3 regions of the Delftia sp. BGA-UO-ETr-SB1 genome follow, and region 2 is predicted to be linked to each of the others. Evidence: riboswitches for the same ligand, from Rfam matches in the RefSeq annotation. Region 2 holds a riboswitch; each other region holds the start of a gene.
The links. A riboswitch is a leader RNA that binds a small molecule or an ion and turns the genes downstream of it on or off. The one in region 2 is predicted to bind cobalamin.
Positions count from the first base shown of each region.

Region 1: it holds a riboswitch for cobalamin, as region 2 does, so the genes downstream of both, AC57B5_RS05845 (TonB-dependent receptor domain-containing protein) here and AC57B5_RS23175 (TonB-dependent receptor) in region 2, are expected to answer to the same signal.
Region 3: it holds a riboswitch for cobalamin, as region 2 does, so the genes downstream of both, AC57B5_RS06155 (TonB-dependent receptor) here and AC57B5_RS23175 (TonB-dependent receptor) in region 2, are expected to answer to the same signal.

Region 1 is NZ_JCAQOW010000004.1:1,175,440-1,185,042, reverse strand. Features, by position in the region: gene AC57B5_RS05870 (MFS transporter) at 1-1,049, shown strand, start outside; gene AC57B5_RS05865 (AraC family transcriptional regulator) at 1,046-1,813, opposite strand; gene AC57B5_RS05860 (sulfite exporter TauE/SafE family protein) at 1,942-2,748, shown strand; gene AC57B5_RS05855 (helix-turn-helix transcriptional regulator) at 2,758-2,949, opposite strand; gene AC57B5_RS05850 (hypothetical protein) at 2,975-3,364, opposite strand; cobalamin riboswitch at 3,461-3,686, shown strand; gene AC57B5_RS05845 (TonB-dependent receptor domain-containing protein) at 3,757-5,670, shown strand; gene AC57B5_RS05840 (ABC transporter substrate-binding protein) at 5,676-6,620, shown strand; gene AC57B5_RS05835 (heavy metal-binding domain-containing protein) at 6,663-6,983, opposite strand; gene AC57B5_RS05830 (hypothetical protein) at 7,313-7,783, shown strand; gene AC57B5_RS05825 (H-NS histone family protein) at 8,025-8,366, shown strand; gene AC57B5_RS05820 (hypothetical protein) at 8,611-9,309, opposite strand.
Region 2 is NZ_JCAQOW010000006.1:955,647-965,249, reverse strand. Features, by position in the region: gene AC57B5_RS23180 (ABC transporter substrate-binding protein) at 1-429, opposite strand, end outside; gene AC57B5_RS23175 (TonB-dependent receptor) at 440-2,680, opposite strand; cobalamin riboswitch at 2,810-3,090, opposite strand; gene AC57B5_RS23170 (CHAD domain-containing protein) at 3,129-4,010, opposite strand; gene AC57B5_RS23165 (YbaK/prolyl-tRNA synthetase associated domain-containing protein) at 4,068-4,559, opposite strand; gene AC57B5_RS23160 (helix-turn-helix transcriptional regulator) at 4,626-5,267, shown strand; gene AC57B5_RS23155 (threo-3-hydroxy-L-aspartate ammonia-lyase) at 5,312-6,277, shown strand; gene AC57B5_RS23150 (NUDIX hydrolase) at 6,309-7,043, opposite strand; gene AC57B5_RS23145 (SPFH domain-containing protein) at 7,131-8,204, shown strand; gene AC57B5_RS23140 (diacylglycerol kinase catalytic domain-containing protein) at 8,191-9,123, shown strand; gene AC57B5_RS23135 (DUF4291 domain-containing protein) at 9,141-9,603, shown strand, end outside.
Region 3 is NZ_JCAQOW010000004.1:1,246,929-1,256,531, reverse strand. Features, by position in the region: gene AC57B5_RS06180 (hypothetical protein) at 1-180, opposite strand, end outside; gene AC57B5_RS06175 (hypothetical protein) at 328-1,149, opposite strand; gene AC57B5_RS06170 (2OG-Fe(II) oxygenase) at 1,373-2,104, shown strand; gene alkB (DNA oxidative demethylase AlkB) at 2,117-2,767, shown strand; gene AC57B5_RS06160 (2OG-Fe(II) oxygenase) at 2,786-3,469, shown strand; cobalamin riboswitch at 3,488-3,805, shown strand; gene AC57B5_RS06155 (TonB-dependent receptor) at 3,927-6,083, shown strand; gene AC57B5_RS06150 (ABC transporter substrate-binding protein) at 6,083-7,126, shown strand; gene AC57B5_RS06145 (FecCD family ABC transporter permease) at 7,113-8,198, shown strand; gene AC57B5_RS06140 (ABC transporter ATP-binding protein) at 8,195-8,983, shown strand; gene AC57B5_RS06135 (CbiX/SirB N-terminal domain-containing protein) at 8,970-9,603, shown strand, end outside.

The DNA.
Region 1 (9,603 bases), on a different contig from region 2:
TGGTCACGGCCACGCAGGCCGGCTGCGCGCTGGCACTGCTGCTGCTGGTGCCGCTGGGCGACCGGCTGGAGCGGCGGCGGCTCATGCTTTTGCAGTTGCTGGGCCTGGTGCTGGCCCTGGCGGCCGTCAGCACCGCGCGTTCGGCCGTTCTGCTGCTGGCGGGCATGCTGGCCGTGGGCCTGCTGGGCACGGCCATGACGCAGGGGCTGATCGCCTATGCGGCCAGCGCCAGCCAGGCGCATGAGCGCGGGCGCGTGGTGGGCGCAGCCCAGGGCGGGGTTTTCATCGGCCTGCTTTTGGCGCGCGTGTTTGCCGGCGCCGTGGGTGACCTGGCTGGCTGGCGTGGCGTCTATGCCTGCTCGGCCCTGCTGATGCTGGCCCTGGCCTTGCCCCTGTGGCGGCAACTGCCCCGGCTGGCGGTGCCCTTGCATGCACCCAGCTACACGCAGCTGCTCGCCTCCATGCTCCAGCTGCTGCGCCAGGACCGCATGCTGCGCACACGCGGCATGCTGGCCCTGCTGATGTTTGCCACCTTCAACATCTTCTGGAGCGCCCTGGTCCTGCCGCTGAGCGCGCCGCCCTACAGCCTGTCGCTCACGGCCATCGGCGCCTTTGGCCTGGCCGGCGTGGTGGGCGCACTGGCAGCAGCCCGTGCCGGGCACTGGGCCGACCAGGGGTTCGCGCAGCGCACCAGCCTGGGAGCGCTGGTGATCCTGCTGCTGGCCTGGGTGCCGATTGCGCTGCTGGAGCAATCGCTGTGGGCGCTGGTAGTCGGCATCGTGCTGCTGGACCTGGGCGGCCAGGCCCTGCATGTGACCAACCAGAGCCTGATCTTTCGCAGCAACCCGCAGGCGCACAGCCGGCTGGTGGGCCTGTACATGCAGTTCTATGCCGTGGGCAGCGGGCTAGGGGCGCTGATTTCCACCAACGCCTACTCGCGGTTTGGCTGGCACGGCGTCTGCGTTGCGGGGGCGGCGTTCAGCCTGGCGGCCCTGGTGTTCTGGGCCATGACGCGGGAAACGGCTGCCCAGGCCAGCGTTCCCGCCTAGACCCGGCTCACCAGCTCCGAAGGCACCCGGCCCAGCGCCTTGCGGAACATGGTGGAAAACGCGCTGGGGCTGTCATAGCCCAGGTCCAGGGCCACCTGCGTGACCGATGCGCCCGCAGACAACCGCGACACCGCCGCCAGCAGGCAGGCCTGCTGGCGCCAGGCGCCAAAGGCCATGCCTGTGTGCTGCTGGAAAAACCGGCTGAAGGTGCGCAGGCTCTTGTTCAGCGCCTGTGCCCAGTCCTGCGGCGTGGCGCGGATGCTGGGCTGGGCCAGGAACTGCTTGCACAGGGCGGCCAGCTTTTCGTCGCGGGGAATGGGCGCGAACAGCGGCAGGCTGCGGGCCGAGGCCAGCTCGTGCAGCACCAGCGTGACCAGGGCGCCGTCGCGGCCCGCTTCGTCGTACAGCGCCGGCAGGTCGGCGCAGGACAGCAGCAGCTGGTGCAGCAGCGGGGTGACGACCAGGGCCTCGCAGTGCACACCCGGGCGGGGCGCAGCAGCCGGTTCGATGTACAGGCTGCGCGTGCTCACGCCCTGCATGCGCACGCTGTGCGGCTTGCTGGCCGGAATCCACACGCCGCTATAGGGCGGGATGGTCCAGGCGCCGTCGTCGGTTTCCACTTCCATCAGCCCGCTCATCCCGTAGAGAAACTGGGCACGCCGGTGGCTGTGCGTGGGCAGCAGCGTGCCAGGCGTGTAGTCGGTGCCGATGGCCAGCACATCACGCGCCACGGCGTCCACGGAATGCAGCGGGATGTTGAGCATGGGAATGTCCGGAAAACAGCCAACAGGCTTTGGCAGGAATTCGAGGATTATTGACCCATCCGCGAAAGCAGGCCAAACCGCGGCATCCTAAGGTTCAGTCCTTGCTCGTTTTTTCCAAAGGACTGTCTGTGTTCCCTCTCCTGCTGCTGGCTTTCGGTGTGCTTGCCGGCGTGACCACCGTGCTCTTCGGCTTTGGCGGCGGCTTCGTGGCCGTTCCGCTGCTTTATGCGCTGCTGACCTCCATCCACGGCGCGGACTCCGCCGTTGGCCAGGCTGCCATGCACATTGCCGTGGCCACCTCCACCTGCGTGATGATTTTTGGCGCCTCCATGGCCACGCTGCGCCAGCACCGCGCGGGCGCCCTGCCCTGGGATCAGGTGCGACCGCTGGCCGGCTTCATCGCGGCCGGTGCCGTGGCGGGCGCGGCGGCCGCCACCTGTATCAGCGGGGAATGGGTGCGCTGGGCCTTCATCGCCTACCTGGCCCTGACCATCGCCGACGCGCTGCTGCGCCCGGGCTTCGTGCACGGCACCGCCGCCCAATTGCAGCCCATGGGCCGCAGGCCCGCCGCCATCGCAGGCTTGGCGATTGGCGCGATTGCAGCCTTCCTGGGTGTGGGCGGCAGCGTGATGACCGTGCCGCTGATGCGCCGGCGTGGCGCGAGCATGGCGGCGGCCACGGCCATGGCCAGCCCGCTGTCCCTGCCCATGGCCGTGGCGGGCACCGCTGCCTACATGCTGGCATCGCAGAGCGCGGGGCTGAGCCCCTGGCATGTGGGCTATGTGGACCTGCAGGCCTTTGCGCTGCTGACGGCCGGATCGTGGACGGGCATCAGGCTGGCAGCCCCGCTGATCGGCCGCATTCCCGATGCCCTGCATGCCAAGGCCTACCTGGCCCTGCTGGGCCTGGTGCTGCTGGTCATGATCGTGGCCTGAGCGTTGCGCTCAACCCTCCTGGAAGATCGCCTCGATCCGGGTCTCGAACACTCGGGCAATGGCAAAGGCCAGCGGCAGGCTGGGGTCGTAGCGGCCTGTCTCGATCGCGTTCACGGTCTGGCGCGACACGCCCAGCAGGTCCGCCAGCGCAGCCTGGCTCCAGCCGCGCTGGGCGCGCAGTTCACGGATGGTGTTTTTCATGGGAGGGGCACTTTGGCGGAACAGCTCATCGGCTGCGCAGCCAGTGGGCCACCGAGGCAGCCACCCAGAGCGCACCCATCAAGGGCCACACCATGAACATGCTGAGCTTGGGAAAACCTGCCATTTCCAGGAATCCGTAGGTGAAGGTGATGCCGGCCGTGCCCGCCGCCGCAATCGCCAGCTGCTCCAGCATGGACTTGCGCAGGAATTCGTCGGTATCGCGCACCAGCCGCACGATGGCCCGCACGGCCAGCGCAAACGCCAGCATGGGGCTGAGCAGCAGGGCCGTGCGCAGGGCCCCGGCCTGCATGTCGGCGCTGAGCAAAAGCGCCCCCACAAGCAGCGCCATGTAGAGCAGCAGCGCAAATCCAAGTTCCTTCTGGTAGCGGCGGTTGGTGACCGTTGTTTGATTCATGGAAGTCTCTCGCAATGTGTAAAGGATGCTTGACATTGTGCGATGCCACCGGTGGGTATGTCAAGCAAGCTTTACATCGGTACTGAACGCCCCGCCGTACAATCGCCGCCGTTGGTGCCAGCAGCCCCAGGGGCTGCGGTTAAACGGGAAACATGGGGCGGCCAGATAAAGCCGCCCGCATGTACTGCCCCCGCAACAGTGAGTGAAACGCCGCGTGCATTGCACCGGCCCCCGCCAAACCCGTGCCACTGGGCCCTGAGCCCGGGAAGGCCTTGGCGAGTGCGTCACCAGTCTGGATACCGGCCAACAGGCGGCCGGCCGCGCATGCAGCGCAGCCGGTCTTTTTGGTTTCCGTGCCGGCGGGGTCGCTGGCGCGCAACTGGCTCGCATCCATGCACACCCTCGCCCTCGCGCGCGCCCCTGGCGCCGCTCTTCGCTCGCCCTCGGCGTTTCCCGTACTGCGCACGTTGTCCGCCCTGGCTGCGGCCTCGCTGCTGGCCTGCCAGGCCCAAGCACAGGCACAACAGGCACAACAGGCGCAGCGCGCACAGACCTCCCAGCTCGATACCGTGGTCGTCACCGCCTCGCGCAGCGAGCAGTCCCTGCGCACCGTCACGGCCGACATGACCGTGATCGACGCCGAGACCATTGCCCGCAGCGGCGCCACCGGCGTGGCCGACCTGCTGGTGCAGGTGCCGGGCGTGCAGATCAACCGCAATGGCGGGCCGGGCCAGGTCACCTCGGTCTACCTGCGCGGCACCAGCAACCAGCACACTGCCGTATTCATCGACGGCGTGCGCTACAGCTCGCAGGAGCTGCAGGGCGGCGCGGTCTGGTCCACCCTGCCACTGGCGCAGATCGAGCGCATCGAGGTGCTGCGCGGCCCGGCCGCCGCCATCTATGGCTCAGACGCCATGGGCGGCGTGATCCAGATCTTCACCAAGCGGGCGGACGGCCAGACCCGCGCCTATGCCGAGGCCGGCATAGGCAACCAGGGCACCAGCAAGCTGGCCACGGGATTTCAGGGCGGAGCCAACGGCTTCACCTATGGGCTGAACCTGGCTGACGAGCGCAGCGACGGCTTCGACGTCTACCCCGGCAACACCTTCTCGCCCAACCCGGACAAGGATGGCTACAGCAACACCTCGCTGGGCCTGAACGCGGGCTACAAAACGGGCATCCACCAGATCGACGCCAGCCTGCTGCACAGCCGCCTGCGCACCCACTACGACCAGAGCCCGCCACCGTTCGACGACTACGACGTGGTCAAGAACACCACCGGCAGCCTGCGCTGGCAGGCCGGCTGGAACGCCCTCTACAAGAGCGTGGTCCAGATCTCCCATACCGACAGCCAAAGCGACCGCCACACCCAGTCGCCCGAAAGCGCCAAGGGCCGCTCCACCAACTACCTGCTGCAGAACCTGTTCACGCTGGGCCAGCACCGTTTCAACATCGACCTGGAGCGCCGCGAGGACAAGCTGGACACGCAATACGCCTGGACGCAGAACACCGACAGCCGGCGCGTGCAGAACTCCCTGTCGGCCGGCTGGCGCCTGACGGAGGGACGCCACCAGTTCGACGCCAACCTGCGCCACGACCAGGTGCGCGACCAGCAGAACAAAACCACGGGCGGCCTGGGCTACGGCCTGCAGATCGACGAGCGCTGGCGCTGGGTGGCATCGGCCGGCACGGCCTTCCGCACGCCCACGCTGTACGAACGCTTCACGGGCCAGGCGGCGGCCGACCTCAAACCCGAAAGCAGCACCAACGTGGAAACCGGCCTGCACTATGCGGCCGGTGCCAACCGCCTCTCGGCCGTGGTCTACCGCAACAAGTTCAAGAACCTCATCACCTACGACTGGAACAGCGCCCTTCCCTGCAACTGCTACCGCAACTGGCAGAGCGTGGAAATCACCGGCCTGACGCTGTCTGGCGGCACGCGCCTGGGCAGCGCCAACCTGGGCGCCTCGCTGGACTTCATGAACCCCGAGAACCTGGAGACCGGCAAGCTGCTGCCCTACCGCTCCAAGCGCATGCTCAAGCTCAACGCCGACACCCAGGCGGCCGGCTGGACGCTGGGCGGCGAAGCGCAGCTGTACAGCGGCCGCTACGCAGACGAGGCGAACACCCTGCAACTGGGCGGTTACGGCGTGGTCAACCTCTACGCCCAGCGCCAGCTGACCAGGCAATGGACGCTGCTGGCCCGCGTCAACAACATCGCCGACCGCGACTACGCCCCCACGCGCGGCTACGCCAACGCAGGCCGCACCGTGTTCGTCAGCGTGCGCTGGACTCCCCTGCCCTGACCCCCATGCATCTGCTTTTGCGCCTGCCCCGCCTTCTGCTGCTGATCGCCGCGCTGGCCTGCGCGGGCGGCGCCAGCAACGCCCATGCGCAAAAGACGGGAGACGCGAGCCAAGGCAGCACAAGCACAGCCACTCCCTACACCATTACCGACATGCGCGGGCGCCAGGTGCGCCTGGAGCGCGTGCCGCAGCGCATCGTCTCGCTGCTGCCCTCGCTGACCGAATCGCTGTGCGCGCTGGACGCCTGCGAGCGCATCGTGGGCGTGGACGAGTTCTCCAACCACCCGGCCCGTGTGGCCGCCCTGCCCAAGCTGGGCCACACTTTTGCCCCGCTGGTCGAGGCCACCGTGCGGCTCAGGCCCGACGTGGTGCTGATGGCGTATTCCGCACCCGTCATCGCGCAGCTGGAGCGCTTCGGCATTCCGGTGCTGGCGCTGGACGCCAACGACATGGCGCAGCTGGAGCAGGTGCTGCACAAGCTCGACCAGCTGCTGCAGGCGCAGCGCGCCAACGCCTTGCTGGCGCGCATGCAGGCCGAGGTGGACCAGCAGGCCAAGGCGCTGGCGGCGCTCACGCCCGCCGGGCAGAAGGTGTATTTCGAAGTGGACGCCACGCCTTACGCGGCAGGGCCGGACTCCTTCATAGGCCAGCTGCTGCAGCGCCTGGGCGCGCGCAATGTGCTGCCGCAGAACCTGGGGCCCTTCCCCCGCATCACGCCCGAATACGTGCTGCGCCAGCAGCCAGAACTCATCATCCACACGCCGCAGACGCCATCGGCCAGCTTTGCCACCCGCCCCGGCTGGAGCCGCATGCCCGCCGTGCGCTCGGGCCGCATCTGCGCGCTGGACCTGGTCGAAACAGACGTGGTCTCCCGCCCCGGCCCGCGCCTGGGCGAGGCGGCGCGGGCGCTGGCCCGCTGCCTGGAGCTGCCGGGCGCAGCGCCGCGTTGACTTCGCTGGCCAGAGCTTGACCCGCTTGGCCGATAGCCTTGCCTACTCCAGCACCACGGCCGTGCCGCTGGCAGACACCATCAACATGCCGTTGCCCTGGCCCAGCACTTCGTAATCCAGGTCCACCCCCACAACGGCATTAGCGCCCAGTTCCTGGGCACGTTCCTCCAGCTCCTTGAGCGCAATCTCGCGCGCCCGCTGCAGCTCGCGCTCATAGGTGGCCGACCGCCCGCCCACGATGTCGCGCAGTCCGGCAAACAAATCCTTGAACACATTGGCGCCCAAAATCGCCTCGCCCGCGACCACGCCACAGTAGCGGGTGATGCGGCGGCCTTCGATCTGGGGGGTGGTTGTGATGATCATGAGAAATCCTCGGTGGTGAATGACGGAGATGGGCCTTGATCGCCAAACCGGCCGGCGATCGGTTCAAGGAAGAACTGAACCAGGGCAGTCTGCCATAGGCCTGGAGTATCATCTCGCGCAAAGTGCTGAACACACTTCTTGCTAGCCGGTAAGCCGCTCCCGAAAGCAGTGTTGGAAAAATGCTTGGAGGCCTTATGGCTATTTTCTTTGCGGGCGTTTCAAAGCCCTTCCCCATCTCAATTTCCACTGCGCCACAGCTCTCTGATCTGTACATCGCTTCTTACCCTTTCTCCGCGCCCGGCTCCAAGCCATTTCGCTAAGGAGTCGCCATGTTGTACTTTCAGATGTCGGAAGATGAGTTCAACCAACTGAACCGTGTGCGAGAACAATGGGGACTCATCTCCAGCTTGCTGATTGGCGCTTACCCCAGCAATCCCATGGAGGTTGTCGAGTCCAATGAGCTGCTTGCCTTTATCAATGCGCAGATTGAGGCGATGGAGGCAGTTGTGGGGGCGATAAGGCAAAGGGGCGTGATGAAACAGCTGACTGAGGAGAAAATCCTGGCGAAAGCCGTATCCGAGATCCGTCTTCTCCTGAGCGGATATCTGGGAAGCAACGTGGATGCGGATCCGAGCGTACGGATCGCAGCGCACCTGGCCTATGCCCTGCACAACGACGCATTGGCCGTGCTGGCGGGAAATGGCTTCAGCGCCGACGAAGCGCTGAAGCGGGTGGCGGCCGTGGACTCTCTTCTAGGAGTCGAGGTGGGGAGCGAATTCGTTCGCAGCTTGGAAGCTTAGGGCTGCCTTGCCAGGCCGGTGTAACGCGGGATATTCCATCTGGCGTGATCGCTGCGGCCGTGCGGGGTAGTACGCGCGACCACAGATGAGGGCAAGACCGGCTTTCCTGCCCGGGCCTGCGGTCACCCGGCTCGGCAGCAGGTTCAGGCGGGTGACCTTCCTTTCATCGGCCTGCATGATCCGGACACCACGCGGCTGCCCGAACAGCCCCATAATCTGGCTTCAAAATTTCACGACACCAATGACACAGTCCCTCAAAGAACTCCTTGCGGCCAAGGCCGCGCTGGACATGGAAATTGCCAAGGCCCGCACCTCGGCGGCCGACGCTGCCCTGTCCAAGGTCCAGAAGCTGGTGACCGATTTCGGATTCACCCAGCAGCAAGTGTTCCCCTACATCCCTGAAAAAACCAGTGCGCCGGCGAAGTATCGCGATCCGGCCACGGGAGCGACGTGGACAGGTCGAGGCAAGCCTCCGAACTGGATCAAGGACCAGGATCGCGAAGACTTCCTCATCGAAAGCAAACCCGAAGCGGCCCAAGGCCCGTTCCTCGCCGAAATGGCGGCAGCGGCAGCTCGCAACTGAAGGCACTGCACACGGCGGAACGCAGGATGCCGTGCGGTGCGGTGGAGTTCCGATGCGAAGGAATCTGTGCCTTCCGAAAAAAAGCCCTCTGAGCATTCAGCGGGCTTTTTTTCCGGCCTGGCGCCGGCAATGTGGCTGCCCTGTGCATCTTTGCAGGGCGTCCATGGCGGTCGTGCAAGAGGGAACCAGCAAGGCCTGCGCTGCAGGGTGGTGCCCATCGGGATTTCTGTAGCAGATCCCGTTTTCAGAGCTTGGGCTTCACAGCCTTGGCACGTTCCGCGTCGAGGGCGTTCTTCTTTGCCGAGTCGGCCGCGTCCTGCTGCTGCTTTAGCGCGTCATAGACGTGCTGCGTCTCCACGATGGTGACCTGAAGCTGCTCCACCAGCTTTTCCGGATTCATGAAGTTCCACTGTGCCTGCACAAACGAGCCGCAGCGCTCGCCGAATTTTTCCGGGGTTGAACCACGGTTGCGGGTACCTGGGCATGGGGCCTGTCCACGCGCGCCTTTGTAGATCTTGCCAGCGCGATCGAATTGCCATGAAGCCAGTCCACGCAGGACATCCACGTCAGTGAAAGAAGGCTCGCCGTATTTTTCCTTCAAGGCTGCCAAGGTGGCTTCCTTGGTTGGACGCGAGCCGGTTTCATAACGCTGCTCCCGGTACACGAACCAGGTGGCATTTCGCTCGTCGAAAATGACCTTGAGCAGATCGGGCGGAAACACCTTGCGCGGATCATCCTTGGCCTCGAAACCTGCGACTTTCTCCTCTCCGGCGCGCCGCAGATCGGAAAAAACATATTTCGGATTGGCGGCCGCAGCGGCAGCACGGGCCTGATCTGGCGTGGCGCCCAAGCGTATGCCGCTGATATTCAAACTGGACTCTGCATGTGCTGGAAGAACAAGAGCAAGAACGGCAGCCCCAGTAAGAAACGCGGAAAACTTCACAAAAACCCCTTTTTAAAATAAATGAATAATCAAGCAGGAATATAGGAAATATTCTTGATATTTGATTATCAAATTCCAGAAAGCACCCATCCACGGCCTGAACAAGCCAATGAACAATGCAGATGGTGTTTCTGTAGTCTAGCCTCTCGAGACTGGGGAAAATCCGAACACCCTGGATTCCTTACACTTGAATACAAGTGCACCAGCCTGACGATTGCCTGAAATTGTTATTTTTCTATTATTTCTTCATTCTTCATTTGTTTTTCTTATTCAACCGGCAGCGTCATGCCGGCC
Region 2 (9,603 bases):
GCTGAGCAGCACCATCACCGGCACGCCGATGCGCTCCATGGGATCGACCAGCTGGTGCGCCGCCTGGCGCGCGGGCGTGACGATGACCAGGTCCGGCTGGCGCGCCACCACGGCGTCCACCGAGAACCCCAGCCGCCCGCCCACCTTGGGAATGCGCTCCACGCCCGGTGGAAAGCGCGTGAAATCCTCCACGCCCACCACGCGGTCCAGCAGGCCCAGCGCGGCCACCAGCTCGGTGTTGGAGGCAAAGATGGAGACGATGCGCTGCGGCGGCGCGGCAATCTCCACGCGCCGGCCCAGCGCATCCTGCAGCACCACCGGCCCGCCTGCAGCGACGGTGTCGGCCCAGGCCGCGGGCAGGCCGCAGCCCAGGGCCGCCGCCGCGCCCTGGCGCAGCAACTGGCGGCGCGTGGTGCTGGATTGCCTCATGCCGTGGTCCTCAAAACTCTGCTTGCAGGCCGACCATGAGTTCGCGGCCGGCCATCGACGTTCCGCAGCCGCCGTTCTGGTACGCCGGGTTGGCGATGCAGGGCGCGCGGTCCAGCGCGATGAAGATGGGATGGCGGTTCAGGTCGAACAGGTTGTTGACGGCTGCGAACAGCTTGACGCCGCGCGACACGCGGTAGTCGGCACGCAGGTTCCAGATGGTGAAGGCGCCCTTGCGGTGGATGAAGGTGCTGCTGGGCTCGCCCTGCGGGATGAGCAGCGCCTCTTCCGTGTCGTACCACATGGGACCGCGCAGCAGCGTGGACAGCTGCAGGCTCCAGTCGCCCTGCAGGCGCCCGCTGCCGCGCCCGTAGCGCACGCCGGCCGAGGCCTCGTAGCGGTACATGCGCTGCACCTTGTCGGTATTGGCCGAGGCGGCCGAGCCCTTGTCGCGCATGCTGAAGTGGTAGTAGCCGCCAGCCCAGGCCTTGAGCTGGTGGCCCGTCAGGTTCAGCGCCCGCGCCAGGTCCATGTCGGCCTGCATTTCCAGGCCGCGCGCCACGATGTCGGCCGCGTTGTTGGCGTAGTCCGAGGTATTGGTCGTGGCCCCGCGCGAGACGGTGATGATGCGGTCGCTGATGGTGTTCTGGAACAGGGCCGCATCCACGCGCCAGCCGGGCTGCTGCAGCGCGGCGCCGACCTCGATCTGGCGGCTGGTCTCGGGCTTGAGGTTGGGGTTGCCGAAGGTGCGGCCACCGCCGACGGCCGTGAAGTCCGAGGCCAGCTCCGTGGCCGTGGGCGCGCGGAAACCCGTGGAGGCCGCAGCGCGCAGCGTGAGCCGGTCCGTGGCCTTCCAGGTGGCGCCGGCCGACCAGGTGTGGTTGTCGTAGTCGCGCGTGCTGGCCTGGGCCAGGGCCAGGTTGGGCGTATCGTCGAAGCGCGTCGTGCCCCAGGTCTTGCGCAGGCCGGCACGCAGCGTGAGGCGATCGTCGAACAGGGTCTGCGCGTCCTCGAAGTACAGCGCGTGCACCTGCTCGGTCTGGTTGTTGTCGTAGGGCGCGACCTGGCCCGCCGGGCCGCCGGGCATGGCGACGCGCAGGCGGTCGGAGCGCAGCTTGCTGCGCTCCCAGTCAAAGCCCATCAGCAGGTCATTGGTCTGGCTGACACGCAGGCGCGGCTGAAAGCGCAGGCCCGTGGCGTCCAGCTGGCGGTGGTTGTAGTCGCGCGCCGTGCCGGGCACGGCGCTGTTGCCCGAGCGGATCACGGGCGATGCCCAGTTGAACTCGTCGGTATCGACCAGGCTGTAGAGGTGGGTCGTCCAGCTCAGGCGCTGGCCGGGCAGTGCGCCCTCGTAGGTCAGGTCCAGCGAGCGGTTGCTGCGGTTGTCTCGGCTGTAGATGTTGGCGCCGGATCCGCGAAAGCCCGCGTTGTAGATGCCGTCCGTGCGCAGTTGCAGCTCCACGCGGTGCAGCTCGTGCAGCTGCCAGCCCAGGGCGCCGCTGGCGCCGCGCCGCTTCCAGCCCGTGTTCTCCATGCGCGTGCCGCCGTCGCCCGACTCGTAGTCGCCGCGCCCGCCTGCGCTCACGCCGAAGTACCAGTCGAAGCGGTCATTGGCGCCGGCCGTCTGCGCATCGGTGCGCCACAGGTCCCATGAACCGGCCTGGACCTGGGCACGCGTGCCGGGTGCGGTAGCTCCCGTCTTCATGATGATGTTGACCACCCCGCCCATGGCCTGGCTGCCGTAGATCACCGAGGACGGGCCGCGCACGATCTCGATGCGCTCCACATCCGAGGGGCTGAGCTTGGACAGGTTGGCCGTGCCCGCGCGCCGGCCGTTGACCAGCACCAGCACCTGGCTGCGGAAGTCGCGCCCCTGGCCGTCGGTGGAGGCGCCGCGCAGGTTCATCGAGGTCTGGGCCGCCGTCCATTCGCTGAGAAAGCCCACGGCGTTCTCGGCCAGCAGGTCGGTGACCGAGCGCGCGCTGGAGCGCTCTATGGCCTCGCGGTCGATGGTCTGCGTGGTGCCCGCGATGCGGCTGCGCGCCTCGGGCCGCGCGGTGGCGGTCACGAAGACGGCGTCCAGCGCATCGTCGGCGGAGTCCGTGGATCGGCCCGAGGCCGGCTCCTGCGCGGCGCCGGCCGCTGCAGCGCAGCTGGCCAGCAGGACGGCGGCCGCTACGGGCCGCAGGCTGGAGACAAGAGGGAGAACAGAGAGAAGGCCGGAGGAATCGGCGGCCGAAGAAGCGAAGCGCATGCGTTGAACCCAACTGCCCCACTCACCCGCGGGGCCTATCGTCTGAACCACGCCGCACAGCGCGCACGCCGGAGCCGGCCACGGCAGCGCAGGCTGGGGCCGGACCGGACAGGCGCACTCCCGCGGCGTCCGAAAGCAATGCAGAAGGCCGGTATCCGGGCTTGCGGAACGCTGCGGCGCGCAGGGTGGGCGCGCTGCGGCAGGCATCCCCGCCTTCCCATGCCCGAGAAGGACACAGTGGCTTGCGGCGCGTGGTTTGTGGGGCGTCCGCGTGGGGAGTTGTATTCCGCTGACCGTTGCGGGGGCAGCGCAGGCATTGCGAGCGGCCACCTCGATGGCATCGCGCACCTGCTTCCCGTTGAACCCCTGGCCGGTGAACGGCATGGGGCACCTTCAGCAACAGCGCACCGCCACGGCCCAGGGGCTGCGGCGGTGCGCCAGCGGCGGATTATCGCCCAGCCCAGAAGCCCGGCACCCGGGCCAGCGCCCGCAGCGCGCGACGGCTGCTGCGCGCGCTGGTGGCCAGGCGGGCCTGCAGGTAGCCGGCGGCGAACCAGGCGCGCGGATCCGTGCCGGCCTCGTCACGAAAATGCTCCGCCGCCACGGCCATGTCGTTGTGCAGGCCCAGCGCGTCCTGGGCGGGCACCAGCGCCTCGGCAAAGCGCCGGCCCTTTTTGCCGGGCCACATTCCGGGCGCGAATTCCCGCGCAAAGTCCGCCAGGTAGCGCAGGCGCTTGAGCCGCTTGCGCACGCGGTGCTGCTGCGCCAGCGACAGGCGGTCGAAGTGCCGGCCGTCGCGCAGCACCTGGCGGTGCAGGCGCGCCAGCCGCCGTGCCAGGTACTTGCGCGTGCCTGTGGCGGACAGATGGGCAAAACGGGCCGATGGCTCTGCCTGCGGCGCCTGCGCCAGCGCCTGGATCTCGGCCAGCGCCTGGAGGAATGGCGGCTCGCGCACGGCAGCGGCTGCATCCGCCTGCACGGCCTGCGGCGCCTGCCAGTCGCACAGGGGCGCATGGGCTGCCTGCAGCAGCGGGCGCACCACATCGGCCAACGTATCAGCATCGCGCAGCGTGCCCAGCTGCGCAAAGGCCTGGGCCAGGGGTTCATCCCATTCGGCGCGCATGTCCGGCGCCAGCCCCGCGCACTCACGCAGCACGGTGCGCAGGCGCCGCATGGCCACGCGCAGCTGGTGGATGGTCTCGGCATCGTTGCCACCGCCCTCCAAGACCGCCAGATGCGACTGCACCTGGGCCAGGGCAGCAGCCAGCGCCGCACGCACAAAGCCGGCCGCATCGGGCCGGTCAGGGTGCTGCTTCGCAGGGGTGGACATGGTCAGGAGAGGGTGTGCGGGCGTTGCTGCGATTGTGGGCACCGCCCGGCCCCCGGGTCAATCGGCGCCATCCCCGCTCAGGCTGTGCAGCGCGGGCCGGGCAATGCGCACATAGTCGGCCGAGTCCAGCACGATGGAGCGGTCCAGCCGGCCTGCGTTGAAGGCGATCTCGCCAAAGCGCTCGACCAGGGCCGGGTCCACCACCAGGCGCACCTGCGGGTTGAAGGAGAACGGCGGCACCGATCCCATCACGCAGCCCGTGGCGGCCTGGGCCTCCTCGGGCGAGGCCAGCGTGGCCTTGCGCACGCCCACGGCCTGGGCCAGGCGCTTGAAGTCCAGCTTGCGGTCGCCGGGCAGCACGGCCAGGAACAGCTGAGGATCGCCCGCACCGGCCGCGTCGCGGCTCTTGCAGAGCATGGCCTTGGCGCCCTGGCCGGGGGCGGTGCCCCGGATTTCGGCGACCAGGTCAGAGCGGCCTTCGGCCGGATGTTCCAGCACGCGAAAACGCGCGCCCTGGGATTGCAGCAGGTCTACAAGGGTGTCGAACATGGTGGAAAGCGCAGAGAAGTCGTCTGGATTTTGACATTTTGTCCAATTCAAAACAAAATGTCCAACATGACCCAACGAACCCCTGAACAGCGCCAGCTTCTGGACCAGTTGGCCCAGATCGCCGAAGGCCTGGGCCAGACCTTTGCCCCGTTCTGCGAGGTGGTGGTGCATGACCTGCTCGACCCGTCCCATGCGGTGCTGGCCATCCACAACAACCTGTCGGGCCGCGAAGTGGGCCAGGGCGCGACGGAGCTGGGCCTGGCCCGCATCCTCGACCCCGGCTACGAGCAGGTCATCGCCAACTACCCCAACCAGTTCGCCGATGGCCGCCAGGCCAAGAGCACGTCCATCGGCATCCGCGACTCCGAGGGCCGCTACATCGCCGCCCTGTGCATGAATGTGGACCTGACGATGTTCCAGGGCTTCCAGGGCATGCTCAACCGCTTTGCCGCCGTCAGCGGCGACACCCCCGAGCGCGAAATGCTGGACCCCACGGGCGCCGGCGCAGGCGCCGACACGGTGCGTGCCCGCATCGACCAGTTCGCTGCCCGCCTGGCGACCACGCCGCGCGCCCTCAAGCCCGAGGAGCGCCGCGCCCTGGTCCGCGAGCTCAAGGGCGCCGGCCTGCTCGATGTGCGCCGCTCCATGGAGACCATTGCCGCCCACCTGGGCGTGTCGCGCGCCACGGTCTACAGCTACGCCAAGTAGGTCCGGGCCCCCCTTCCCGATCCACCCCTGTTTTTCCTGTACCGATGACAAGCCTTCTTCCCACCTACGACGACGTGGCCGCAGCGGCCCAACGCATCCAGGGCCATGCCCACCGCACGCCCGTGCTCACCTCGCGCACGCTGGACGATGCGCTGGGCGCCCGTGTCTTTCTCAAGTGCGAGAACCTGCAGCGCATGGGCGCCTTCAAGTTCCGCGGCGCCTTCAACGCCCTGTCGCGCTTCAGCCCGGCGCAGCGCAAGGCCGGCGTGGTGGCGTTTTCCTCGGGCAACCACGCCCAGGCCATCGCCCTGGCAGCGCGGCTGCTGGAGATTCCCGCCACCATCGTCATGCCGCATGACGCGCCCGCCGCCAAGGTGGCGGCCACCAAGGGCTATGGCGGCCAGGTGGTGGTCTACGACCGCTATACCGAAGACCGCGAGCAGATCGGCCGCGACCTGGCCGAGCGCCACGGCCTGACCCTGATCCCGCCCTACGACCATGCCGACGTGCTGGCCGGCCAGGGCACGGCCGCCAAGGAACTGTTCGAGGAAACCGGCCCGCTGGACGCTCTCTTCGTGCCGCTGGGCGGCGGCGGCCTGCTGTCGGGCACCGCCCTGTCCACGCGTGCGCTCAGCCCCGACTGCGCGCTCTACGGCGTGGAACCCGAGGCCGGCAACGACGGCCAGCAGTCGCTGCGCGCGGGCCGCATCGTCCACATAGACACCCCAAAGACCATTGCCGACGGCGCCCAGACCCAGCACCTGGGCGGCATCACCTTCCCCATCATCCAGCGCGACGTGACCGACATCCTCACCGCCAGCGATGCCGAGCTGGTCGATGCCATGGGCTTCCTGGCCACGCGCATGAAGCTCGTGGTCGAGCCCACCGGCTGCCTGGGCCTGGCCGCCGCGCGCCAGAAAGGCGAGGAGCTGCACGGACGGCGCGTGGGCATCATCCTGAGCGGCGGCAATGTGGACATGCAGCGCTTTTGCAGCCTGCTGGGCGCCTGATCCTGATCCTGGCCCTGATCGAAGGTCGCCCTCACCCCCGCGGGCTGAAGGTGCGCGGAAACACCACGGGCGCGCTGCGGTCGGCCAGGCGGTAGCCCATGGCGGGGCGGCGTGACGTGCCCTCCACCTGGCCGGCCTCGACCAGAAAGCCGGCCGCCATCATGCGCGTGCGAAAACCGCTCTTGTCCACGGGGCGGCCCAGCACCACTTCGTAGGCCTGCTGCAGCTGCGGCAGCGTGAAAGGCTCGGGCAGCAGAAAGGCCGGCAGCGAGGTGTATTCCACCTTGCCCCGCAGCCGCTCCACCGCTGCGCGCAGGATCTCGCCATGGTCGAAGGCCAGCGCAGGCGCGCGCAGCAGTTCATCGACGGCAAACCACGACACATCGGCCGCATTCGCGCCCTTGGCCAGGATCAGGTCGTGCCCCGGGATCAGCGCGAAATACACATGCGTGGCCGACCAGCCACGCGGGTCGCGCGCCGCGCCGCCCCAGCTTCCCAGCTGCTCCAGGTAGGGGCTGTCCACGCCCGTCTTGTCCAGCAGCTTGCGCCGAGCGCAGGCCAGCAGGTCCGCGTCCTGGCGCACATCCACAAAGCCGCCGGGCAGCGCCCACAGCCCCGGAAACGGCTCGCTGCCCGCCGTGGGGCGCTGCACCAGCAGCACCTGCAGGGCATCGTCTGCCACCGTGAAGATGACCACGTCCACCGTGGTGAACGGGCGCGGGAAGTCCAGCGCGCCCTGCGGGGATGGGGAATTTTTTTCAGCCATGGGATGGATTGTGCTTGACGTGCCGGATTTTAAGTTGCACTATGCAACCCATACAAGTTGTACAGAGCAACTTAAAGGAGAAGCACCATGTTCGGCATCCGTTTCATCAAGTCCCAACCCACGGTCCACCTCATGCAGTTCCGCGCCGGCAAGGTGGTGCGCGAGGGTGCGGGCCAGTCCTTCTTCTACTACGCGCCCACCACCACCCTGGTCGCCGTGCCCGTGGGCAGCCAGGACTGCCACTTCATGCTGGAGCTGGTGACGGCCGACTTCCAGAGCGTCACCGTGCAGGGCCAGGTCACCTACCGCATCAGCACACCGCGCCAGACCGCCACGCTGATGGACTTCTCCCTGGCGCGCGACGGCCAGAAATACATGTCCGAAGACCCGCAGCGCCTGGGCGACCGCGTGACCATGCAGGCCGAGGTCATCATCCAGCAGGCCGTGCAGGCGCTGGACCTCAAGCAGGCGCTGCGCTCCTCGGCGCTCATTGCGCGCACGGCCCAGCAGGAGCTGGCCGCCCAGCCCGAGATCGAGGCGCTGGGGCTGGAGATCCTGGGCGTCTCGGTCATGGCCGTCAAACCCACGCCCGACATCGCCCGCGCCCTGGAAGCCGAGGCGCGCGAGTCCAACCTCAAGGCCGCGGACGACGCCGTCTATGCCCGCCGCATGGCTGCCGTGGAAAACGAGCGCGCCATCCGCCAGAACGAGCTCGATACCGACGTGGCCGTGGAAAAGAAAAAGCGCCAGATCCGCGAGGCCCAGCTGGAAGCCAAGGCCGCCCAGATGCGCAAGGAAAACGAGCTGCGCGCCGAACAGATGTCTGCCGACGTGGCGCTGGAGACCAGCCGCCGCGACTTCGTCGAAGGCCAGGCCGCCAACAGCCGCACCCTGGCCGAGGCCGAGGCCTACCGCGTGGGCGCCGTCATGCAGGCCCTGGAAAAGGCCGATCCGCGCATCGTGCAATCGCTGGCCGCCGTGGGCATGCAGCCGGGCCAGCTCATCGCCCAGGCCTTTGGCGGCATTGCCGAGAAGGCCGAGCGCATCGGCCAGCTCAACGTCTCGCCCGAGCTGCTGCAGTCGCTCATGGGCGCCGGTGCAGGCCATGCAGCCGCCGTGGCCGATTCCGAACCCGCAAGGAGCCGCCGTGAACGCCAATGAACGCAAGACCGTGCTGGTGGTGCGGCGCACGCGGCTCGATGAGCTGGTGGCCAGGTACCACACGCTGTCCCAGGCGCGCTTCTACATCGAGCACCTGGGTGCCGACTTCGGCGACTACCTGCGCGAAAGCGCCGCCTACGCCGCCGCCCTGCAGGCCGTGGTGCAGGCGCTGGAGGCGCGCGGCCGCTACCAGATCGTGGACCGCGCCCTGGTGCCCAACTTCGTCTTCGGCGCCGACGACATCGTGGTGGCACTGGGCCAGGACGGCATGGTGGCCAACACCATGAAATACCTGGACGGCCAGCCGCTCATCGGCGTCAACCCCGAGCCCGCGCGCTGGGACGGCCTGCTGCTGCCCTTCGCCCCCGCCGACCTGGCCGCCCTGCTGGGCGACGTGGCCGCCAACCGCCGCCCCACGCGCGCCGTCACCCTGGCCGAAGCGCGCCTGAGCGACGGCCAGGTGCTGCGCGCCGCCAACGACCTGTTCATCGGCCCGCGCAGTCATACCTCGGCCCTGTACGACATCACGCTGGGTGAGCGGCAGGAGTCCCAGTCGTCCTCCGGCCTCATCGTCGCCACGGGGCTGGGCTCGTCGGCCTGGATCAAGAGCATCGTCACGGGATCGATGGGCATTGCCCGCGCCGTGCGCGGCGCATCCACCGACTTCGACTACCAGCCCTTCGCTTGGGATGCGCCACGCCTGGACTTCGCCGTGCGCGAGCCCTTTCCCAGCCGCTCTTCCACGGCCGAGCTGGTCTACGGCCAGGTCACCGCCGGCCAGCCGCTGACCCTGCGCTCGCGCATGCCCGACCATGGCGTCATCTTCTCGGACGGCATGGAGGCCGACTACCTGCAGTTCACGGCGGGCATGCAGGCCACCATCGGCCTGTCGGAGCGGCAGGGCTGCCTGGTGGTGTGAAGGACCGGCCCTGCAGCATGGCGCAGCACCCTCAGAACACCTACAACAACAACAACAACAACAACGACAACGACAACGACAACGAACAGACCATGAATCTCGCAACAGCACCCTACCTGCAGCAATCTGCCACCTGGCCTTCCGAGGGAGAGCACATCCTCGCCCACTACGACGACTCCACCGTGGTGGTCTACCAGGCCTATCGCCCGGCCATCGGCCTTCACGCACTGGAGCATGGCCGGTTCGGCGGCCCGGACTTCAGCTTCACGCGCATGAGCTGGATCAAGCCCAATTTCCTCTGGATGATGTATCGCTGCGGCTGGGCGACCAAGGCCGGCCAGGAAGTCATCCTCGGCCTGCGCATACGCCGGACTTTCTTCGAGAGCCTGCTGGATGCCGCCGTACCTTCCACCTTCAACCCCCGGCTCCACGCTGGCCTGCCCGAGTGGCAGCAGGCGGTGGCCACCTCCGAGGTGCGCC
Region 3 (9,603 bases), on a different contig from region 2:
ATTGGGCAGGGAAACCCCATTCCTCCAGTTGTTGACGGCTTCCCGGCTCAGCCCGATCTCGGTGGCCACGCCCGAGGCGCTGGCGCGGATGCGGCGCATGTACAGGCCCAGCAAATGGCCGAAATCCTCGTGAACGCCTGGTGCCACGGCAGCACCCTGTTCAATGGCGGTGGGCTGCATCAGCGACGGCTCCGCTCAGGAAAACAGCGCCTGCTGGCGCAGATCCATCCTGCCGGGGCCATGGTCCGTATCCTCATCTTGTTCACCCTCTCCTGGGATTCAGCTGGTCTTGTGCAATTTGTTTCATTTTGCCAAGCGCGGATTGTCTCAGGATGCGGCATCGCCGCCACCCTGCCCCGCAAACTCCCGTCGCGCGCCGGCCATGCGGTACAGAGGCAGCACCACCGCCAGCACCAATCCCAAAGCCAGCCAGAGCCACAGTCCCTTGCCTCTGAAGGCCAGGGCCGCAATGACGGTGAAGGCCACGGCCTCGCACAGCCCGCGAAAGCCGGCCCGCAGCATGAACAGCCCCACGATGCCCTGCACGGGCGACACGCCGCTTTTGCGCAGGCTGGCCATGGTGTCCAGCAGGGCCTGCACGGATTCCTGGGCCTGGCGGTCACGCTCCTGGTCCCGCTCGCGCAGCCGGGTGATGGTCATGGGCTGGGCCGGATTGGTGAGGGCGGTGCCGTCGGCGCCCTCTTCCTGGCCGGGCTGCGGATAGACCTCGCCATTCGTATCGACCAGCACCTGGCGCTCCGGGTAACGGGACAGCCAGGCGTGGTGGCTGACCCATTGGCCGGCATCGAAGTGGTAGCGCTCGCTCTCGCCCACCTGGTCGTAGAAGACATGCAGCACCGCCGCCTGCAGCCCGTGCTGGAACAGCGTCTCCAGCAATCGCCAGGGCATGCCGGCCGTGGTGCGGGTGTCAAAGCCCAGCTCCAGGTGCTGGGGATGGCCCAGGGCGCTGGCATTGGCCCAGTCGTCATCCCACAGCGCGGACCGGTCCAGGGCGGGGTCCAGCTCATGGATCCAGCGCTCGGCCTGCTCCCAGGACTGCCGGGCCAGGTACTGGCAGATCAGCTGCACGCGGCGCAGCTGCAGGGGCGTATCGAAGAAAAGATAGAGGTGATGGACGTTGCTGGACATGGCGGGCCTGAGGCGTTTGCAGGAATGCCGCGATTGTTCAATTGCAGCCGCCAGCCGACCCTCCCAAGCCTGTCCAGCACGCGGCTGGCAGGCGCTCCCACCGGTTGACATTCTGTCCACTGCAAGAAGCGGGATGCAGGCGCTGCGGCGGCGCCCTAGACTGCGGCAATTGCCCACAGCGCCCATATTGCCAACCGCGCCCATACCGCCAACCCAGCCCGCCATGCACAACCTCGGTCTTTTCGACAACGAAGCTTGCGAATCCGCCCCGCCCTGCCACTGGACGCAGATGGAGCACCAGCTCAATGAGCAAGGCTGCGCGCGCCTGCCCGGCCTGCTGGATGCGCAGCAGTGCCGCGACCTGTCCGCTCTTTACGCAAGGGGGGACGGCTTTCGCTCCCGCATCGTCATGGCACGCCACGGTTTCGGGCGCGGCGAGTATCAATATTTCGACTACCCCTTGCCACCGCTGCTGCAGCGCCTGCGCGAGCAGCTGTATCTGCGCCTGGCGCCGGTGGCCAATGTCTGGAACCAGCGCATGGGGCTGGAGGTGCGCTATCCGGACCGGCTGCAGGACTTCCTGGCGCGCTGCCACGCGCAGGGCCAGTTGCGGCCCACGCCGCTCATCCTTCAATACGGTGCGGGCGACTACAACTGCCTGCACCAGGATGTCTATGGAGAGCATGTGTTTCCGCTGCAGGTGGTGCTGCTGCTGTCGCGGCCCGGGCGGGACTTCACGGGTGGCGAGTTCGTCATCACCCAGGCCGATGGCGACCGGCAGCGGGCCGATGTGATGGCAATGGACCAGGGCGATGCGCTGGTCCTGGCCGTGCGCCACCGGCCCGTGCCCGGGCGGCGCACCGGCTACCGCCGCGTGGCCATGCGCCATGGGGTCAGCCGCATCCACAGCGGCCATCGCCATACCGTGGGGCTGATCTTTCATGACGCACTTTGATGGATGGCCGGTATGAGCACGCTGGATCTTTTCGCCGATGAACAGCCCACCGGGGCCGAATCCATAGGCCCCCAGTCCGTGGTGCTGCGCGGCCATGCCCTGCCCCATGCCGCGCAGTTGCTGGAGGCGGTCGAAGGCATTGCGGCGCGGGCGCCGCTGCGCCATCTGGTCACGCCGGGCGGCTTCACCATGTCGGTGGCCATGACCAACTGCGGCGCGCTGGGCTGGACCAGCGACAGGCGCGGCTACCGCTACAGCGCCATCGACCCACTCAGCGGCCAGCCCTGGCCGGCCATGCCGGCCGTTTTTGTCCGGCTGGCGGGCGAGGCGGCCGCTGCGGCGGGGTTCGAAGGCTTTGTGCCCGATGCCTGCCTCATCAACCAGTACCTGCCCGGCACCCGGCTTTCCCTGCACCAGGACCGCGACGAACGCGACCTGGGCGCGCCCATTGTCTCGGTCTCCCTGGGCATGCCGGCCACGTTTCTGTTTGGAGGACTGGCGCGCGCGGACAGCACGGCCAGGGTGCCGCTGCAGCATGGCGACGTGGTGGTCTGGGGCGGCGTGGATCGGCTGCGCCACCACGGCGTATTGCCGCTCAAGGACCAGCCTCACCCGCTGCTGGGCGGGCGGCGCATCAATCTCACTTTTCGCAAGGCGGGCTGAATGGTTGGACGGTCTGAAATGGACAGGCTCAACAGCCAGGATCGCTTCGCCCGCCTGGATTGGGCGCGGATTGCCGCTGAGCTCGATGCCGAAGGCCATGCCCTGCTGCCGCAGCTGCTGACTGCGGATGAAAGCCGCGCCTTGGCCCGCGAGGCGGCCGCCGCGTCTGGCCTGCCGCCCTGCGTGCAGGCATGGCGCCCGGTGCTGTATGGGCATCTGCTGGCCCTGGCCAACCGCTGGCGCGAACACATGGGCTTGCAGCCTGGGTTGCCAGGCTGCTTCGAGGATTTCATGCGTCAGGGCCGGCAAGCAGGCCAAACGCAGCCGCAGCCACAGCCACATCTGCTGCGCGTGCCGCAAGCGGGCCATGCCCCGCTGCGCTCGTACGGCGAAGGTGCGCAGGTCTTTCCGCTGCAGCTGGTGGTGCTGCTGTCCCGGCCGGGCCAGGATTTCGAGGGCGGCGAATTCGTGATGACCGAGCAGCGCCCGCGCATGCAATCGCGCCCCATGGTGCTGCCGCTGGGCCTGGGGGATGCGGCCATCATCGCCACGGGGCCGCGCCCGGTGCGCGGTGCGGCAGGCTTTTACCGTGTGCACCTGCGGCATGCCATCAGCCGCGTTCACCGTGGCGAGTGGCTGGGTCTGGAGCTGCTTTTGCACGACGTGCCCCAGGCGCCCAAGGCTCTGCAAACAGAGCGCTAGCTATAATGCCGCGCCTGCAAAGGCATCCGTGCAACAGGTGTCCACATGCCAGCCATGGGGATGAAACGGGAACAAGGTGACTGCCAGCAAATGCTTTTTGCGCTGCCGGCACAGGCCTTGGCTGCCCCCGCAACGGTAAACAAGTCAAGGCGCTCCATGCCTGTCCCGCCAGTCTCCGCAACCCTGCGGGGGGCGATGACAGGCTGTCACTGGTTCATGGCGTGGTCTGCAACATGCAGCTTTTCGCGGGTGGATTGGGAAGACGGGGCGCTGGGCGCAAGGCATGTCCTTGCGCCGCTTGTGAGCCCGGAGACCGGCCTGCTGCGTTTCGCGCCTGCTGTGCAGGCGTTTTCTTGACTGTCTGCGGGGTGCGGATGGCAACGTCCTGCGCCCTTTCCTCCCACGCTGGCTGGAGAGGTGGCAGTGCCTTGCTTTCGCATCAGACGGTCGAAGACCGATGTTCGAAATGCATTCTTCCTTTTCCAGGGTTTCCAGCGCTCGCGCTGCCCAGTCCCTTTCCGTGCGGCTGAGCCCGCTGGCCCTGGCCTGTGCCTTCATCTGCCTGCCGGCGCAGGCTCAAACCCAAACGCCCACGCCAACGCCCCCATCAACCGCCCTGCCCGAGGTCCAGGTCACCGGGCAGGCCGAACGCATCGGCCAGCAACTGGCCCAGCCTGCGCGCTCTGCCAGCCATACCGGCGTCTCCAACCAAGAAGTGCCGGCCAGCGTGGATGGTGTTTCTGCCGAGCAGATGCAGGAGCGCGGCGACTACGCCCTGGTGGACGCCGTCACGCGCACCGTGGGCCTGACCTCCAGCAGCACGCCGGGCAATGGCGGCCTGTCCTTCAGCAGCCGCGGCTTTGCGGGCGTGAACTCCGTGGGCGTGGCCGAAGACGGCATGGTGCTGGGCGTGGCCGCCGGCACCACGGCCTATCCGGGTGACAGCTGGGGCTACGAGCGCATCGACGTGCTGCGCGGCCCGGCCTCGCTGATGTACGGCAGCGGCACCATGGGCGCCACGGTCAACGCCATCCGCAAGCAGCCCAGCCGCACGAGCTCGGCCGAGGTGCTGATGGGCGCGGGCACGGACGACACGCTGCGCCTGGGCCTGGGCGTGACCGGCGCCCTGGGCGCCTATGCCAGCTACCGCATCGACAGCTACACCGCCCGAAGCGCAGGCGAGCGCGATCTGGACCAGTCGCGCAACGGCAAGTTCATGAGCACGCTGCGCTTGGAGCCCACGAGCGACCTGCAGATCGACCTGATTGCCGACCGCAGCGTGCAAAAGCCCAGCCGCTACTGGGGCACGCCGGGCCTGGACGGCAAGGTGGTGGAGTCGCTGCGCGACCGCAACTACAACGCCGAAGACAGCGTGCTGCGCTATGCCGACGAGCGCCTGCGCGCCAAGGTGCAATGGAAGGCCAATGACTGGCTGACGGTGCGCAACGAGCTGTATCACGTGAAGTCCGACCGCCACTGGCGCAACATCGAGGCCTACGCGCTCAACCCCGCCACCTGGACCGTGGGCCGCTCCGACTACCTGGAAATCCTGCACGACCTGGAGCAGACCGGCAACCGCCTGGGCCTGAACGTGGACCGGGGCTCGCACAAGATCGCCATGGGCTGGGAGGCCGCGCGCATCAACCTGCGGCTGTCCAACAATTCGCCCTATGGCGGCTCGTCCACGGTCTCGGCCTGGGATCCCGTGCATGGCAGCTGGGCCAGCCCCGATCTCACCGCCGCCAAGACAGAAACCGGCGTGACCCAGCATGCCCTGTACCTGGAAGATGCCTGGCGCATCAGCAACCGCTGGCTGGCCATGGCCGGCCTGCGCCGCGATGTCTACGACTTTGCCAGCCACTCGCTGGTGGGCGGCACGGATTTCAACAAGACGCTGGCCGCCACCTCCTGGCGCCTGGGCCTGACCTATGAGCTGGCCCGCAACACCCATGTCTATGGGCAGATCAGCTCGGGACACGATCCCGTCAACAGCCTGGTGTCGCTGAACCTGGCCAACACGGCCTACAAGCTGAGCAAGGGCCGCCAGGCCGAGATCGGCATCAAGCAGCAGGTGGCTGGCGGGCGCGGCGAATGGACGCTGGCCGTGTTCGACATCAAGAAGGACGACATCATCACGCGCGACCCGGACCGGCCGGCCATCTCCATCCAGGGCGGCAGCCAGTCCTCGCGCGGGGCGGAAGCCACTGCCGCCTTCCAGGCCACGCCCGCGCTGCGCCTGGAGGGCAATCTGTCGTACGTGGACGCCCAGTTCGACAAGCTCATCGAGGCTGGCGGCAACCGCGCAGGCAACCGTCCGCAGAACGTGGCCAAGACCACGGCCAACCTCTGGGGCCACTACCGCGTGGGCGCCTGGCAAGCCTCGCTGGGCCTGCGCTACGTGGGTGACCGCTTTGGCAACAACGCCAATACCGTGAACCTGCCCGCCTACACCGTGGCCGACGCCGCGCTGAGCTGGCAGGTGGACCCGCGCACCACCCTGAGCCTGATCGGCCGCAACCTGGCCGACAGGGTCTATGTGGGATCGAGCTACGGCAGCCAGTTCCTGGTCGGGCAAGGCCGCCGCTTCGAGATCGCGGCCCATATCCGGTTCTGATGGCCATGGCGCGCTCCAAAAGCCTCCACGGCCTGTGCGCTGGCGCCCTGGCGGCCACCCTGCTGCTGGCCGGCTGCTCGCGCAGCGATTCCGGCACCACCAGTGAACTGCCGGCACCGGCTGCCGCACCGCAGGCGGCCGTGACCGTCAATGTCTGCGGCAGCCCCGTGACCTACGCCAACGCACCGCTGCGCGCCGTGACCCATGACGTGAACATCACCGAGATGTTTCTCTTCCTGGGCCTGGGCGACCGGCTGGTGGGCTACAGCGGTATCACGCAGGCCAAGCAGATCGACCCGGCCTTCCAGGCCCAGCTGGCCCGCGTGCCGCGGCTGGCGGAGCGCGAGATGAACCTGGAGGCCATCCTGGGCGCCTCGGCAGATTTCGTCTTCGGAGGCTGGAGCTACGGTTTTCGCCAGGGCCAGGTCACGCCCGAGGTGCTGCAGCGCCACGGCATTGCCTCGTATGTGCTGTCCGAATCCTGCATCCGCGTGGGGCCGCGCAGCCAGGTGGCGCTGGAAGACGGCCTGACCGACCTGCGCAACCTGGGCCGCATTTTCCGCATCGACGCCCATGCCGAGCAACTGGCGCAGGGGCTGGAGCGCGACCTGAAGGACCTGCGCGAGCGCATGCAGGGCGTGCGGCAGCGGCCTTCGGTCTTCGTCTACGACAGCGGCCAGGACATCCCCGTGACCGTGGGCCGCTACGGCATGCCGCAGGCCATGATCGAGGAAGCGGGTGGGCGCAACATCTTCGACGACATTCCCAGCAACTGGCCTGCAGGCAACTGGGAGGACGTGGTGCAGCGCAACCCGCAGTGGATCGTCATCATCGACTACGGCCAGCCCCATGCCCAGGGCAAGATCGACTTCCTGCTGGCCAAGCCCGAGCTGGCCGGCGTCGATGCCATTCGCGAAAAGCGGTTTTTCGTCATGACCTATGCCGAGGCCACGCCCGGCCCGCGCAATATTGCGCGGACCCGCGCCCTGGCGCAGGCCCTGCACCCCGACCGCATGCCGGCGCCCAGCCATGCGGCCAACTGACTCCCGCTGGCCCAGGCGCCCGGGCGCCGCCCGCCTCTGGTGCCTGCTGCTGTTCGCGGCCCTGTTGCTGGTGATGACGCTGGCCATCACCTGGGGGCCAGTGGACATGCCGGCGGGCACGGTCTGGCGCATTGCCTGGAGCCGGCTGCTGCAGGTGCTGGGCATGCAGCCGCCACCACTGGAGGGCATCACGCCGCAGCACCAGCAGATCGTCTGGCTGATCCGCATGCCGCGCGTGCTGCTGGCGGCCTTGGTGGGCGCGGGGCTTGCCGTGGTGGGCACCATCATGCAGGCCATGGTGCGCAATCCGCTGGCCGATCCCTATCTGCTGGGCGTGTCCTCGGGCGCGTCGGTGGGCGCCGTGGCTGTGCTGGCCTTCGGTGCGCTGGCCTCGGCCGGCATGTACGCCCTCACGGCCGGGGCCTTTGCCGGGGCGCTGGCGGCCACCGTCGCCGTCTACCTGCTGGCGCGCTCCCAGGGCCGCATTCATGCCACGCGGCTGATCCTGGGTGGTGTGGCCATCGGCTATGTGCTGGCAGGCGTGACCAGCCTGATCACCCTGTCATCGGGCCAACGCGACCTGGCCAATGCCCTGCTGACCTGGACGCTGGGCAGCCTGGCCGGCACGCAGTGGGAGGAACTGGGCATTCCCGCCGCCGTGCTGGCTGCGGGAATGCTCTGGCTGGGGCTGCAGACGCGCCCGCTCAATGCCCTGCTGGCCGGTGACGAGGCCGCCGCCACGCTGGGCGTGGACACGGCACGGCTGCGGCGCGCACTGTTCCTGGCAGTATCGTTGCTCACGGGCACCATGGTGGCGGTCAGCGGCGCCATCGGCTTTGTGGGGCTGATCGTGCCGCACGCCGCGCGCATGCTGGTGGGCACGGACCACCGGCGCGTGCTGCCCGTGGCCGCCCTGGCCGGCGCCCTGCTGCTGGTGCTGGTGGATCTTGTCGCGCGCACGGCCTTTGCGCCCATGGAACTGCCCGTGGGCGTGATCACCTCGCTGATCGGCGGACCCTTCTTCGTCTGGATGCTGGTGCGCCAGCCGGTGCAGGGAGGGCGCGGCCCATGAAGCTGCAAGCCCAGGACCTGTGCTGGAGCGCTGATGCCCGGCGTGCCGACGCCCGGCGCATCGTGGACCAGGCCAGCCTTGCCCTGCACAGCGGCGAATGCGTGGGGCTCATCGGCCCCAACGGCAGCGGCAAATCCACCCTGCTGCGCATGCTCTACCGCGTGCTGCGCCCCGACGCGGGCTGCGTGCTGCTGGACCAGCGCGACATCCGGGACATGACGGCGCGCGAGTTCGCGGCCCAGGTCTCGGTCCTCGCGCAGGAGGCGCCGCAGAGCTTTGACTTCACCGTGCGCGAGGCGGTGATGATGGGCCGCATCCCCCATCAGTCCCCCTGGGCGGGCGACAGCGCCGAGGACCTCGCCTGCATGCGGCAGGCGCTGGCCCAGGTGAATGCCCTGGCGCTGGAGGAGCGGCGTTTCTCCAGCCTGTCCGGCGGCGAGAAGCAGCGCGTGCTCGTGGCCCGCGCGCTGGCCCAGCAGCCACGGCTGATGCTGCTGGACGAGCCCACCAACCACCTGGACATACGCCATCAGCTGGAATTGATGTCACTGGTCAGGCGCCTGCAGATCAGCAGCATCGTCGCCCTGCACGATCTCAACATCGCCGCCCACTACTGCGACCGTCTCTATCTCATGGAACAAGGCCGCATCGTTGCCCATGGCACACCGGCCCAGGTGCTTACCCCGGCCACCATCGGCCAGGTCTACGGCGTGGCTGCCGAGGTGGACATCCATGCCACCACCGGCCGGCTGCGCATCAGCTTCATTCCCGATGAACTCCTCTGAAACATCCATCCCGCCCGGGCCCGACGCCGTGATCGTGCTGGGCCGCGGCGGCACGGGCGCCGCCTCGCGCCAAAGCCTGATCGAACTGGCCGATGCCTTGCGCCAGACGCTGGAGCCGGCCTGCAAGGTCGTCACATCCTTCGTGGACAAGGCCGCACCCTCGCTGCCCGAGGCGCTGCAGCAATGCCTGCCGGCGCGCTCCATCGTCGTGCTGCCCCTTTTCTCGCCCGACGAGCCTGCCCTGCTGCGCTGGCTGCACAAGCTGGCCATGCGCTGGCGCTCGCAGTTGCCGGACCAGGGCGTGCAGGTGCGGTTTGCCGACCATCTGCTGGGCGCTGCGGCCATGCCCGCGCTGCTGCTGCCGAAGATCAGGCAAGCCCTGCAGAACCCGGACGTGGCCGAAGCCGCTGGCGACCAATGGCAGCACGATCCCCAGGCCTGGTCCCAGGTGCCAGATCACCAGCACCACGCCCTGGTCTGCACGGGGCCCCGCTGCACGGCCCTGGGCGCCGTGGCCGTCTGGCAAAGCCTGGGCGAGGCCGTGCAGGCCAGCAGCGAACTGCGTGCCAGGCTGCGCCTGCTGCAGACCAGTTGCCAGTACCCCTGCAACCATGGCCCGC